3 regions of the Mammaliicoccus sp. Dog046 genome follow, and region 2 is predicted to be linked to each of the others. Evidence: riboswitches for the same ligand, from Rfam matches in the RefSeq annotation. Region 2 holds a riboswitch; each other region holds the start of a gene.
The links. Region 2 has a riboswitch for thiamine pyrophosphate ahead of tenA (thiaminase II). Riboswitches for the same ligand answer to the same signal wherever they lie in the genome.
Positions count from the first base shown of each region.

Region 1: another riboswitch for thiamine pyrophosphate. It lies ahead of P3U32_RS08810 (ECF transporter S component); the one in region 2 lies ahead of tenA (thiaminase II).
Region 3: another riboswitch for thiamine pyrophosphate. It lies ahead of tenA (thiaminase II); the one in region 2 lies ahead of tenA (thiaminase II).

Region 1 is NZ_CP120131.1:1,766,680-1,770,978, reverse strand. Features, by position in the region: gene P3U32_RS08820 (energy-coupling factor transporter transmembrane component T family protein) at 1-31, opposite strand, end outside; gene P3U32_RS08815 (ABC transporter ATP-binding protein) at 21-1,424, opposite strand; gene P3U32_RS08810 (ECF transporter S component) at 1,436-2,011, opposite strand; TPP riboswitch at 2,104-2,208, opposite strand; gene P3U32_RS08805 (hypothetical protein) at 2,313-2,438, opposite strand; gene auxA (lipoteichoic acid stability factor AuxA) at 2,586-3,884, shown strand; gene P3U32_RS08795 (class I SAM-dependent rRNA methyltransferase) at 4,260-4,299, shown strand, end outside.
Region 2 is NZ_CP120131.1:321,510-325,808, forward strand. Features, by position in the region: gene P3U32_RS01495 (LysE family translocator) at 1-363, opposite strand, end outside; gene P3U32_RS01500 (MFS transporter) at 568-1,776, shown strand; gene P3U32_RS01505 (DUF2200 domain-containing protein) at 1,832-2,188, shown strand; TPP riboswitch at 2,204-2,313, shown strand; gene tenA (thiaminase II) at 2,385-3,062, shown strand; gene P3U32_RS01515 (acetylornithine deacetylase) at 3,078-4,299, shown strand, end outside.
Region 3 is NZ_CP120131.1:710,666-714,964, reverse strand. Features, by position in the region: gene thiM (hydroxyethylthiazole kinase) at 1-425, opposite strand, end outside; gene thiD (bifunctional hydroxymethylpyrimidine kinase/phosphomethylpyrimidine kinase) at 418-1,230, opposite strand; gene tenA (thiaminase II) at 1,217-1,912, opposite strand; TPP riboswitch at 1,992-2,091, opposite strand; gene P3U32_RS03500 (LysM peptidoglycan-binding domain-containing protein) at 2,209-3,045, opposite strand; gene P3U32_RS03495 (single-stranded DNA-binding protein) at 3,415-3,996, opposite strand; gene P3U32_RS03490 (YwpF-like family protein) at 4,178-4,299, shown strand, end outside.

The sequences.
Region 1 (4,299 bases), 1.1 Mb from region 2:
AGGTAGTATATTGTTTCCAGTTACTTAGCATCAATATCACCACCAGTAACTAATAATTGTTGATGAGATATTGTGAATTGCTTTGTAGCATATCTATTAATAATTTCATTTTCGTGTGTAATCATTAAGATAGTTTGACCAGATTGAACGCGGTTATGAAATAACTTTATAAGTTCAAATGTATTATGACTATCCAGTCCAAAGGTTGGTTCATCTAACAATATGATATCTGATTGCGTACTTAATGCTGTCGCAACACTCAGACGTTTCTTCTGTCCGATAGATAATTCAAATGGGTGTTGATGTTTAACGTGTTCTAATTTAAGTAACTGTAACATTTCTATTGTTCTCTCTTGCGCTGTTGCTTTATCCTGGAATGCAAAGTTAATATAAATTTCGTTGTATACAGACATTTCTATAAATTGTAGTTCTGGATTCTGATAAACAAAATAAATATGCTGAGACGCATCTTTTACTTTGTTTAAAGGTTGGCCTTCGAATGACATCTCGCCTTTATATTTAACAAGCTGCATAATTGATTCTAAGAAAGTTGTCTTACCAGTACCATTCTTACCTGTTAACGTGATCCATTCACCGCTATTGATTGTTATATGGTCACTATTAAACAATGTACGTTTTCCACGTAATATGTTTAATTGGTCTAAGGATAGTAAAGGTTGGCTGTTTGTTGCCTTATATTCTAGTTGTGGCGCAAATTGCCATGAATTAGGGTGCCATACACCATATTGATTTAAAATTTGCGTATGGTTGTTTAAAATGTCTTCTGGCGTACTATCATGCGTAATTTCTCCTGTTTCATTCATTACAATAACTCTATCAACGTAATTCCAAATATAATCTACTTTATGTTCAACAATAACGACAGTTTGGTGTTCCCAATGTTGCATCATAAGATTCCACAATTGTGTTGTCGCTTCTCGATCTAACATGGCAGTAGGTTCATCTAAAAATAACGTATCTGATTCTTGTAACAACATAGATGCAATTGCTAGCTTTTGTTTCATACCGCCACTTAATCGATCAAGCTTTGTTGAAGCATCAGCTTCAAGGTTTACTTTTTGCATTGCTTCTATTATTAATGGATCCATTTCGTGTGCAGGTACGTTTTTATTTTCTAAAATAAATGCAAGCTCTTCTTTAATACGAGGCATACAAAATTGTGTATCTGGATCTTGGAAGATAACTCCAGGAGAAGGATCTATATGCTTATGATCGTATTTCATTGGAATATCCATAGATCTAGGGATAATACCACTTAGTACATTTAATAATGTACTTTTACCTGAACCGCTAGGGCCAAGTAAAAGTACTTTTTCTTTATCTTTAATTTCAATATTTATGTTTTTAAATATAATACGTTCATCTTCTGGAAATTTGAGTCTTAAATTTTTAAGTGATAACAATGGAATAACTCCTATAATAAGTCATAATCTTTTTTAGATGCAGGTCTAAAGAGTTTTGTAACACCAGTTTGATCGAGCGCTCTTACGATTGCATATCCTAATGCACCTGCAACGATTGCACCACTCAATATTCTAATAGTGAACATAAGAACGACGTTCCAAAGAGCTACATCACCTAAATAATTATAATACCAGTCGATAGGTAAAGTAATGATACCTGCTGCCATACCTGCAATTACCGCAACAGATAATTTTCTTGATTGGTAACGAACAACTAGAAAAATGACTTCACAAGCTAAACCTTGTAACAATGCATAAATGAAAGTAGGGATGTCAAACTGACCCATAACAATTGTTTCACCAGCACCAGCAGCGAATTCAGCTAAAATAGCCACACCAGGTTTTTGGATAATTAAATAAGCAACGATAGCTGCTATAAACCAAAAACCATAAACAGATTGTTCTAAATGTAAGCCTAATGGTTTGAGGAATTCATAAGGAATCCATAAAAACTTATAAATGATTGAGAAGATTGCACCAATTAAAACTGTGACTAAAATATCAGACAATGTTAAACTTTTTGACATGTGTATTTGCTCCTTTATATAAAAAAATGTGCACTCCTATATCTAAATAGAAGCGCACAAAAATATTGTTATCATCATTAAAATGAATATTATATGATTTTCGAACACTTTCCTACGCTAGTATCATCTAGATCAGGTACGAAGGGTCCAGACTATAAATATGTCCGTCTCAGTTAAAAACGCCCCTAGTGCATGTATTGAATTGTTAACACTAACAATAAGTCGAAATAGTTTTTTTGTCAATAGGAATTCTTAGTGTTCGCTCATCTAACGAATCTAACAACGTATTAAACGGAATGACTTATTCAAAAGTATCTTGAATATTGTCTTTCGTTTTTTCTTGACCGTCTTTGCGATCATTACTATTTTGTTGTTCTTTTTCTTTTACTTTTTTTGCTTCTTCTTTATGCTTATCATTTGCTGGCATAATAACACTCCTTTAAAATCTGTGATATTATAGTATACCCAACTAGATAAGTTTTTTAAACTTCATACTAGTACTTGGGACCGATTTTCAATATAATTAAAGACAATTGAAATTGAAACAACTATAATGTTCAATGAGGTGAAGAACATGTCTATAAAGAAAAAGAGCTGGGAAGTTCATTTTAGTCATATTATAGGTATATTCATTTTAATAACTGGATTACTTATACTATTTAATGCACCACGAATAAAAGATTATAATATTAAAGATTCTAGTGAAATTCACATTAGAAATATTGGAGACTTCTTTGTTGCTTTTTTTGATGAATTAGTAAGAATTTTAAATCACTATATCGGTGGCATGCCGGTTGTCACATCAATCATCATTTTATTATTAGGGATATTTGTATTATTGATAGGACGCACATTAAGAAGAACTACAAATTATGATTATGACATTTCGATATTTTATATCGGATTAACCATTTTGTTTATGGTTGTCATTATGATGACGATGTTCCAAGTATACAGCTTCGCATCATTTTTATTCATCATTCCGTTTGCTATACACATTGGATATGTCGTTTATAAAAATGAATTAGATCCAACGAATCGTAAATATCATTATTTATGGATCATTATTTCATATGGTTTATGTTATTTTATTTCTCAATTTGCGATGAATCATAATATAGATGCGAAAAACGTTAAACCAATTGATGTAATGAGTGTCAATTTATTTTTCATATTATTATGGTGCTTCAGTCAAATGTCGGTATGGGTAAGTTTATATTTAAGAAGATCATTACCTGTAAGTGATGAAGATATCGAATCGTCAAATGATGAAAAATATTCACGTGTTAAAAACAATCTTGTTACAAGTAAAATTTTAAACATGTCTCAAGGCTTTTATCAAAAATTACAAAACTTTAAACAAGCAACATTAGAAAAGTTTAATTCTGATGAAGCCATTGCGAAGCGTAAACAACGTAATGAAAGATGGAAAGAAATTATAAAAATAGAGGACGAAGATATTCCAAAATGGATGAGACGTCCTAAATGGTTAAAGAAAAGTTATATAGAATGGATATGTACAGCAGTATTATTCCTATTTACATTTATAGAATTTAATAATCGTAACGGGTTATTCTTATCTGGAGAATGGCATTTATCACAAATACAATATGTATTTGAATGGTTGACTTTATTCATCCTTCTTCTATTAATTATTTTATATGCTTACTTTAATTACACAACGAATTATAAAAATAAAAATAATTTCGGAAAATTGTTTGTCGTATCAGCTTTATTCTTTGAAATTGCAACTACGTTCTTTGTATCAGCAATTCAAACATCTCAATTTTCAGTGTTTATAACACCAATTTCATTTTTATTATTCTTGTTTATTACACCAGCATTTATTATTCATCTAAAAAAATCATTTTAATTTAAGTTTTTGACTATAACATTAGAAAAAAGCAGTAAACATTCGTGAAAATGAATGTTTACTGCTTTTTATTTTATAAAATAAAGTGATATAAAGTGCATAAACAATAACTAAATCAGCGACTGTTATATAACAAAATGTAATATGTAAATAATTTTAATGAATTTCTTCAAAAATGTATTGCGTGGAATAATTCTATCATTTATAATAATTTATAGTAAGCGTTTACATAAAAGGGGATCAAACTTTCTGGGGGAAATTTGATTAATAAATTCGGTTAACAGAGTATTCAATAGGGGGAATACTCTGTTTTTTTGCGTTTTGTGTTTTATACGTTATAATATGTGAGACGTTTCGAAAGGATGGCCAAATATAATGAAACAATTAATGCTTAAAAGAGGTAAAGAAGATAAAT
Region 2 (4,299 bases):
TGTACTTAAAAATCCTTGTTTGTATGACATTCCAAGGCCGATATTTAATTTTTTATTTTGATCGGTATTAATATTAAACGTCTTCTTAGCATTTAAAATGGTTTTAATTCCTAAATAGGCAATATAAATGGAACCTAAAATTTTAATACCGGTAAATACGTAATAAGAAGTCGTTAATATAAAGATTAACCCGAATGCTGCTAAGGTTGAATATAGTACATGTGCACTTGAAATACCTAATCCGGCCATGATGCCATTTTTAGCATTGCCTTTTAATGTATTGTTGAGAACAATGAAAAAATCAGGGCCTGGTACGATGATAATAATTAATGCGATAAATACGAAACTTAACCAATTGTCCAATGCAATCTACTCCTGTCATGAATATTTATTCTCACAAATATAACAAATATTCGTTCAGAAAACTATATGAAATTTAAAATGAATTTTAGCATACTATATCATATACAAATGATTTTTATTCAATATCGGGTTGTCATATCGGAATGCTTCATATACACTCATCATAATGCAATTATCTGAAAATTAAAGGGGTGCATACATCTTATGAAATTACCGAGTATTATCTATACATTATTTATCGCAACATTTTTAGAGCGATTCAGTACCTTTTTAATTATTCCGTTTCTCTCGATATATTTATCAAAACAGTTTCAATATAGTGGATTTGAAATTGGGGTTATTGTTTCAATGTTTGCAGTATCGTCCTTATTTATGAGTTTTATTGCTGCACCATTTGTCGATAAAATAAATAAAAAAATCATCATCTATACTGGATTATTATTAGTAACATTGAGTTTTGTTACTTTTCCTTTCATCAATACATTTCAAGGATTTATTCTATTCACAATTGTAAATAGTGTTGGCAATAGTTTCTTATCTCCTACATATAAAGCAATGATTGCTATATTTTCAGATCAGTCTAATAAACATATCGTATTTAATATCCGCTATTATATTATTAACATTTCTGCAGTATTAGGGCCTTTATTATCTACACAAATCCAACAATTTGGTATTCATTTTATTTGTAACATCATTGTCAGTGCATATGTGCTTAATACAATAATATTCACATTCACCTTCATAAAAAATAACCATAACTTTCAAATTTCTGTTAAACAGAAGCAATCTACAATTAAAGATACGCTTATGATTGCGATGAAAAATAAAGCATTTCTATTATTAATGATTGGTCTCATTTTATTCGTATTTGGATATAATGTGATGTCGGGTGTGTTACCACAATATTTTGCGCTAGATCATACGCAAGTTGAAGCATCAAAACGCTTCGCATTATTGTTATCCATCAATGGTGTCACAGTGTTAACTTGCCAATATTTTATATTTAAATTTAGTAGATGGACGTCTATCAGAACTTCGATCATTGTAGGTGGTGTACTTATGCCGATTGGATTATTTTTCATGGGTGTCATGGACCATTTACTATATCAAGGCATGGCGATGGTCTTATTTACATTAGGAGAAATGCTCGTATTTACGATGGTCGATATTCAAATTGATGAATTATCGGAAGAAAATTATAAAGGCAGTTATTATTCATTAGCAGGCTTACAAAAGTTAGGTGGTTTATTAGCGCCGCTTCTTGGTGGGTTGTTATTAGATCATCTCCATAACAGTATTGAATTGTTTGGTATCTTATCGCTCATTTCCTTTGTGAGCATTATATTCTTCGTCATGAGTTATAAAGAAAGTATAAATCATTCACATGTGACACAAGATATGGCACAATAGTTGTGTTATGTGGGAATAAAGCTGAAATGAAAATATTGTTAAGGGGGAAGTTCAATTGAAAAATGAAAAAGTATATGCGATGCGTGTAGCAAGTGTTTACCCACATTATGTTACAAAAGCTGAGAAAAAAGGGAAGACTAAAGAAGATGTAGATGAAATTATCACTTGGTTGACGGGTTACGATGAAGAAGCCCTTCAACGTATATTAGAAAGTGACACGGATTTCAAGACGTTTTTCGAAGAAGCGCCTAATAAAAATCCTAACAGAAAGCTCATTAAAGGTGTGATTTGTGGCATGAGAGTTGAAGAAATTGAAGAACCTTTAATGCAAGAAATTAGGTATTTAGACAAGCTTGTTGACGAGCTTGCTAGAGGTAAGAAGAAAGAGAATATCTTTAGAACAGAAAAATAATAACAATTGCATATGTTAGACCACTGGAAGTGCCTTTATAAAGAGGCTGAGATTAAAGTGTATCTTTAAAATTCCTTGAACCTGATCCAGTTCATACTGGCGTAGGAAAGTGGCGAAACTTATATTTATCGGATGAGTAGACGCTATTTTCTATATGGAAATAGCGTCTTTTTTTTATAAATAAGGAGGATATATCATGACATTTACTGAACAATTATTTCAAAGAGTAGAGCCAATTTGGGAATCATATTTGGGACACCCTTTTATAAAAGGGTTAAGTGACGGTACGTTAGACGAAGAGAAGTTTAAACATTGGTTAAAGCAAGATTACGTGTATTTAATAGAATACGCACGATTATTTTCAATTGGAGCGGCGAAATCAACAGATTTAAATATGATGATGACTTTTGCAGACTTAGCGAATGGTACGCTTCATACGGAAATGGATTTGCATCGCGGTTACGCTAAGCAGTTTTATATTTCAGAAGAGGAATTAGAGCAAACTGAACCTGCACAAACGACAGTGGCTTATACAAGTTATATGTTAAATAAAGCTCAGCAAGGTGGCATTGAAAATGTCATTGCAGCGGTATTAACGTGTACATGGAGTTATAACTATATTGGATTAAAACTTGCAGAAGCGGAACGACATACACATCATGCTTTATATGATGAATGGATTCAAATGTATGCTTCGGAAGAATTTACGGAATTTAAAGACATGTGCATTGAACTCATGGATAGCGTCACTGAAGGTAAGTCTGAAGAAGAATTGAAAAGGCTTGAAGATATCGTTGTTAAGACGAGCTATTATGAATATATGTTCTGGGACATGGCGGAGAATATCGAAACATGGACAACGCCAATTAAATAGAAGAGAGGTGTAATAATGGAGGAAAGACATCAAGCAATCATTAAGCAACTCATACAATATAATACGGAAAGTCCACCAGCACGAAATACGGATCCGTTACAAGATGTAATTGAACAAATGCTACATCGTTTAGGATTCGACATTGATCGAATACCATTATATGAAAATGACAGTGTTATCAATGCAGTATTGAAAGGTACAAATCCTGATGCACCAAAGTTGGTGTTAAATGGTCATGTTGATGTTGCCAATGTAGGAGAAGCGACAGATTGGACAGTACCGCCATTTGAACTCACATCATCGGACGGTTATTTATATGGGCGAGGCGTCAGTGATATGAAAGGTGGTTTTGCAACACTGTTATATGTTTTAGAACAGTTAAATCATAAAGGTGTAAAACCTAAAGGAGATATTATTGTGCAATCTGTTGTTGGAGAAGAGGTCGGTGAAGCGGGCACAAAGACAGCATGTGAGCATTTGTTAGTAACGCCTGATTTAGGAATTGTATTAGATACGAGTCATTTAATTGCACAAGGTCAAGGTGGCGTCATCACTGGATGGGTTACTGTAAAAAGTAAAGAAACAATTCACGATGGTGCACGCCAACAAATGATTCATGCAGGTGGTCATTTATTTGGTGCGAGTGCAATAGATAAAATGTACAAAGTCATACATGCATTAAATGAACTTGAAAAACATTGGGCTGTGATGAAGTCATATCCGGGTATGCCTTATGGTTCAACAACGATAAATCCAGCTGTGATTGAAGGTGGGAGACATCCGGCATTTATAGCAGATGAATGTAAGTTATGGATTACAGTCCATTATTTGCCTAATGAAAATGATAAAGATATTGTCGATGAAATAGAAACTTATTTGAATCAAATAGCTGAAGCGGATCTATGGTTAAAAGAAAACCCATTACAATTTGAATGGGGAGGGACATCTATGATAGAAGATAAAGGTGAAATATTCCCGAGCTTTACTTTACCTGAACATCATCCAGGATTTGAAAAGTTAGCCGACGCACATAAACATGTGACTAAAGCGCCTTTGAAAAAAGGAGTGAACCCAAGTGTGACTGATGGCGGATGGTTAAGTGATTACGGTATACCTACAATATTATATGGACCTGGGGAATTAACTGAAGCACATTCAGTAGATGAAAAGATAAAAATAACAGAGCTAGAACAATTTAGTGAAGTGTTATTTAGATTTTTAGAAGATTGGTATCATC
Region 3 (4,299 bases), 390 kb from region 2:
GCGTCAATCGATTGATCACTATCCGTACCTTTCATCATCGTGTCATCTTCAATTAATGCTAAAACTTCAGAAGCATTACCTCTAATCACATCGACAACTTCATCGTTTAATAATGTCGAACAGAACGTTTTTCTTAAATTCGATGCACCAACTGCAACAGGGTCCAATATTACTGGAACTCCATTTTCATGCATGATTGTCGCATATTCCTTCATATCATAAGCTCTGTCCGTCGTAATTGTTCCAATATTAATTAAGAATGCTCCTGCGTGTTCCGCAAATTCCAATGCCTCATCTGGTTCTTCACTCATCGCCGGGCTTGCACCAAGCGATATTAATCCATTCGCAGTAAAATTCTTCACAACATCGTTTGTATAACATACGACAAGTGGTTTACTTACTCTTAGACTTTCTAATTTACTCATAATCTAACCCCTCAATTTTTTGGTAAGCAAAATGATTTACAGGACCTTGTCCTTTACCAATTTCAGGTGTATGCTGAATCGCTAAAGTGATAAATCGCTTAGCAGTATGCACCGCTTCTTCAATCGTATGTCCTTTAGCCAATTCTGCTGTTATCACCGCGCTAAATGTACAGCCTGTACCATGTGTATGCTTAGTATTGAATCTTTCACTCGTCCAATGCTTAATACCTTCATTAGTAAATAAATAATCGATGGCATCTCCTTCAAGATGACCACCTTTGATCACAACGCCTTTTGAACCAATTTCATTTAAAAAGAAAGCGCCTGCTTTTTTTATTTCTTCTTCAGTTTGTATTTTAAAACCAACAATTTCTTCTGCTTCTGGAATATTAGGTGTAACCACTGTCGCTAAACTCAGAAGTATTTCTTTAAGTTTATTTTTACCTTGCTCATCCATTAATGCATCTCCACTTTTCGCAACCATCACAGGATCTATCACGTAAGGTTTATTAGATGCTTCAATATATGGCTTGATAGCGTTCATCATTCCTTCTGAAGCAATCATCCCTGTCTTAATTGCATGTGGTTGTTCATCATCGAAGACACTCTTTAACTGACTTTCAATAACATCTACTGTTAAATGATGCACAGCTTGAACACCAAGCGTATTTTGAGACACAATACTCGTAGGTACGGCCATTCCATATACACCGGATGCTTGGAATGATTTTAAATCCGCCATTATTCCGGCACCACCTGTTGGATCTGTCCCAGCGATTGTAAGTGCAATTTTAGGCTTCTTCATATTGATTCACCTCAAACTCCCAATCTTCAATTTGATGTGCCATTTTAAAGAAATTACGTTCATGAACTGTACTTTCTAAGAAATTTCTTTCCACAACAGCTATAGCTTCTTCACTATTATGTTGGCTAAAATCATTTAACCAATTATCTAAAATGTCCATGAGTTCATCCATACCCTTATAATAGAATTCAAACCACGCCTTTAATTCATGATCCTCTGAAAAGTCATTACGTTCAATTGCCATTTGTGCTAGTTTTCTATATACATAAGGACATGGTGCCATAGCTGCTACTGTATATGCGACATCATCATGCGCGTAAGCATTGTAATACATATGCTTAATATAATGATCCGCAGTTGGATACCATGATCCATCTTTTATAATTTCTTGATATGATTCTCCAATATAGTCAGCAAGGATTTGATGTGCCCCTACTTCACCTGAAGAAGCAAATTCAATCTGTTCAAGTAAAAATTTTAATTCTGATTTAGAATTTATTTTAGGTATTAATAACGCATATACTTTTGCAAATTCATTTAAATATTTAGAATCTGCTTTTAAATAATGTTTTAACGCTTCTTTAGAAATATCACCATCGATCAATCCTTGTATAAAATCATCTTTATAAATTTCCTCAATGATCGGTTGCACTTTCTGTTTTAATCTGTCTGTAAAAAGCATTTTCCCACTCCTAATATTAAATTTCTCAATAAAAAAATGACCTCTTTCATAAAAAAGAAGTCAATTAACAATAGGTATATACGTTAATTAACTGCTTTCCTACGTTGGCATTACCCAAATCAGGTTATAAGGGACTGATTAATATCATCTCAGCCATTAAGGCGCCCCTAGCAGTCATTTACTTATTTAGTTAAATTAAGATTATCAAATAGAATCATTATGGTCAAATTAAAAAAATCGCCAAGGATATTTCCTAGGCGATTGGATTAATGTAATTAAATTTTCAACTTTTTAGCTTACCACCAGTTATTTTGAGAACGGAATGCAATCGCTGCATCAACTGAACCATAACGTTGTTTAGCGTAGTTAAGCATACCTTTTGTTTGTGTTTCTACTGAACCAGTTCCCCATGCTTCTTTCGTTTGACCAAGACCTCTGTAACCTAATTCATTTACAGCGTTTGGATTACCGCTTGATTCTGGTAATACGATTGTATTCCACATAGCTTCAGTACCACCTGCAGCTAAGAATTGAGCTTTAGTAGATCCACCAGTACTAGCTGTTGACGTTTGTGTTGTTTGAACACGTTGTGCTGGTGCTTGGTAACTTTGTTGAGCAGGCGCTTTATATGATTGTGCTGGCGCTTGGTAGCTTTGTTGTTGTGTTGGTGCTTGATAAGTTTGTTGTGCTGACGCTTGGTTAGATTGAACCGGCGCTTGTTGAGCAGCAGGCGCTTGTGCAGGAACTGCAGATTGCGCAGGTGCTTGTAATGATAATTTTTGACCAACAATAATCAAGTCTGATGATAAATTATTCCAAGCTTTTAATTGTGAAACTGTAACATCATATTTAGATGCAATCTTACTTAAAGTATCTCCCGCAACTACAGTATATTCTGTAGTAGATTGTGAAGCTTCTTTTGCTTCGTTAATCTTGATAACTTGATTTGGTAAGATTAAGTTAGAAGTTAAACCATTTTCTGATTTAAGTGCACTAACTGTAGTTCCATATTGTTGTGAAATACTATGTAAAGTATCTCCTGATTTTACTGTATGACTTGCTGCATCAGCTGTAGCTGTTACCCCTGTAGTAACTGCAACAGCAGCCGTTGACACTGCTAATAGTTTTTTCATGATTAAATGTTTCCTCCCGTGAGATTCACTTTTTATATGATTTTTACTGTTTAAACTATACCATTATTTTTCGTGACATAGGTTACAACAATATAAAAAAAATCTGGCAAACATTACAGTTTTATGACAATGATTTCCAAGTAATATTACTACATTACTTTTTAGAAAACCTTGATTTACAGGCGTATATTTAGATTGAGCAAAATCAATTATCAGACAATTTGTCATATTTCTGTAATTTGTTATCCAATTATAAATGATTATGTATACTTGCTGCCCTACAGCAAGACAGCAAGTTTTTGAAAAGATTCAATATTTATAAAAAAAAATAGGAAGTACAATCTATGAAACAACCAACATACTCAATAGCTATTTCGGAGGATCCGGGGAAGATGTTGTTACTTTACGTGCATCGTTATCACCTTGTGACTCTGAATTGATAACTTTTATCGCATGACTATATTTATCATACATTTCATCACTCACACTTTGTTGACTACTTTCACGCACATGATGCATCGCTCGCTGTTTCTCTTTGTGGATTTGTGAAGATAAATCATTTGAATAACTCTCAACACTTTCACTTATTAATTCATGTATATCTTCTTTACTTTGAGGAAAAGAACCTTTAGAAGATGCAGGCATATTTAAAAATTTAATGGTTTCACAAATAATTTCAGTTATAAATTGCTTTTTATCTTCTTTCATATATGCCCTTGTCTGAATTTGACCAGTTAATGCAATTAATTGCCCTTTCCTCGTATATTCATGAATGTTATACGCTAGCTTTCCAAACGCTTTACATACGATAAAGTCTACCGCCATATTTCCATCTTTACCTTTGTAACCACGTTCAACAGCTAAACAAAATGTTGAGATCATCATTTCACCCTTTTTAAAAAATGATGGGTCTTTCGTTAATCGGCCTACTAGAACAGATTTATTTAACATATTCTCACCTCCTTTAACCTTAATATAAAGTGATGCACACTTTTTCGTCAAAATGGAAAAATGGAAATAAACAGTAACTAAATCCTACAATTTCCAATGTTTATTTTTATTTTTCTCATAAGTGCTTTATAATGGATATCAAAGTTGAAGATTCGTAGATTTAACTAAGAGGAGGTTGTTTATGAAAACATTTAAAGCAGTCCGATTTCAAATTGTTAATGATGAACAAATTACTGAATATGAATTATTAGATGGAATAATAATTAATAAAGAAAATAGTGGTACTGGTTGGTTGTTAGAAAT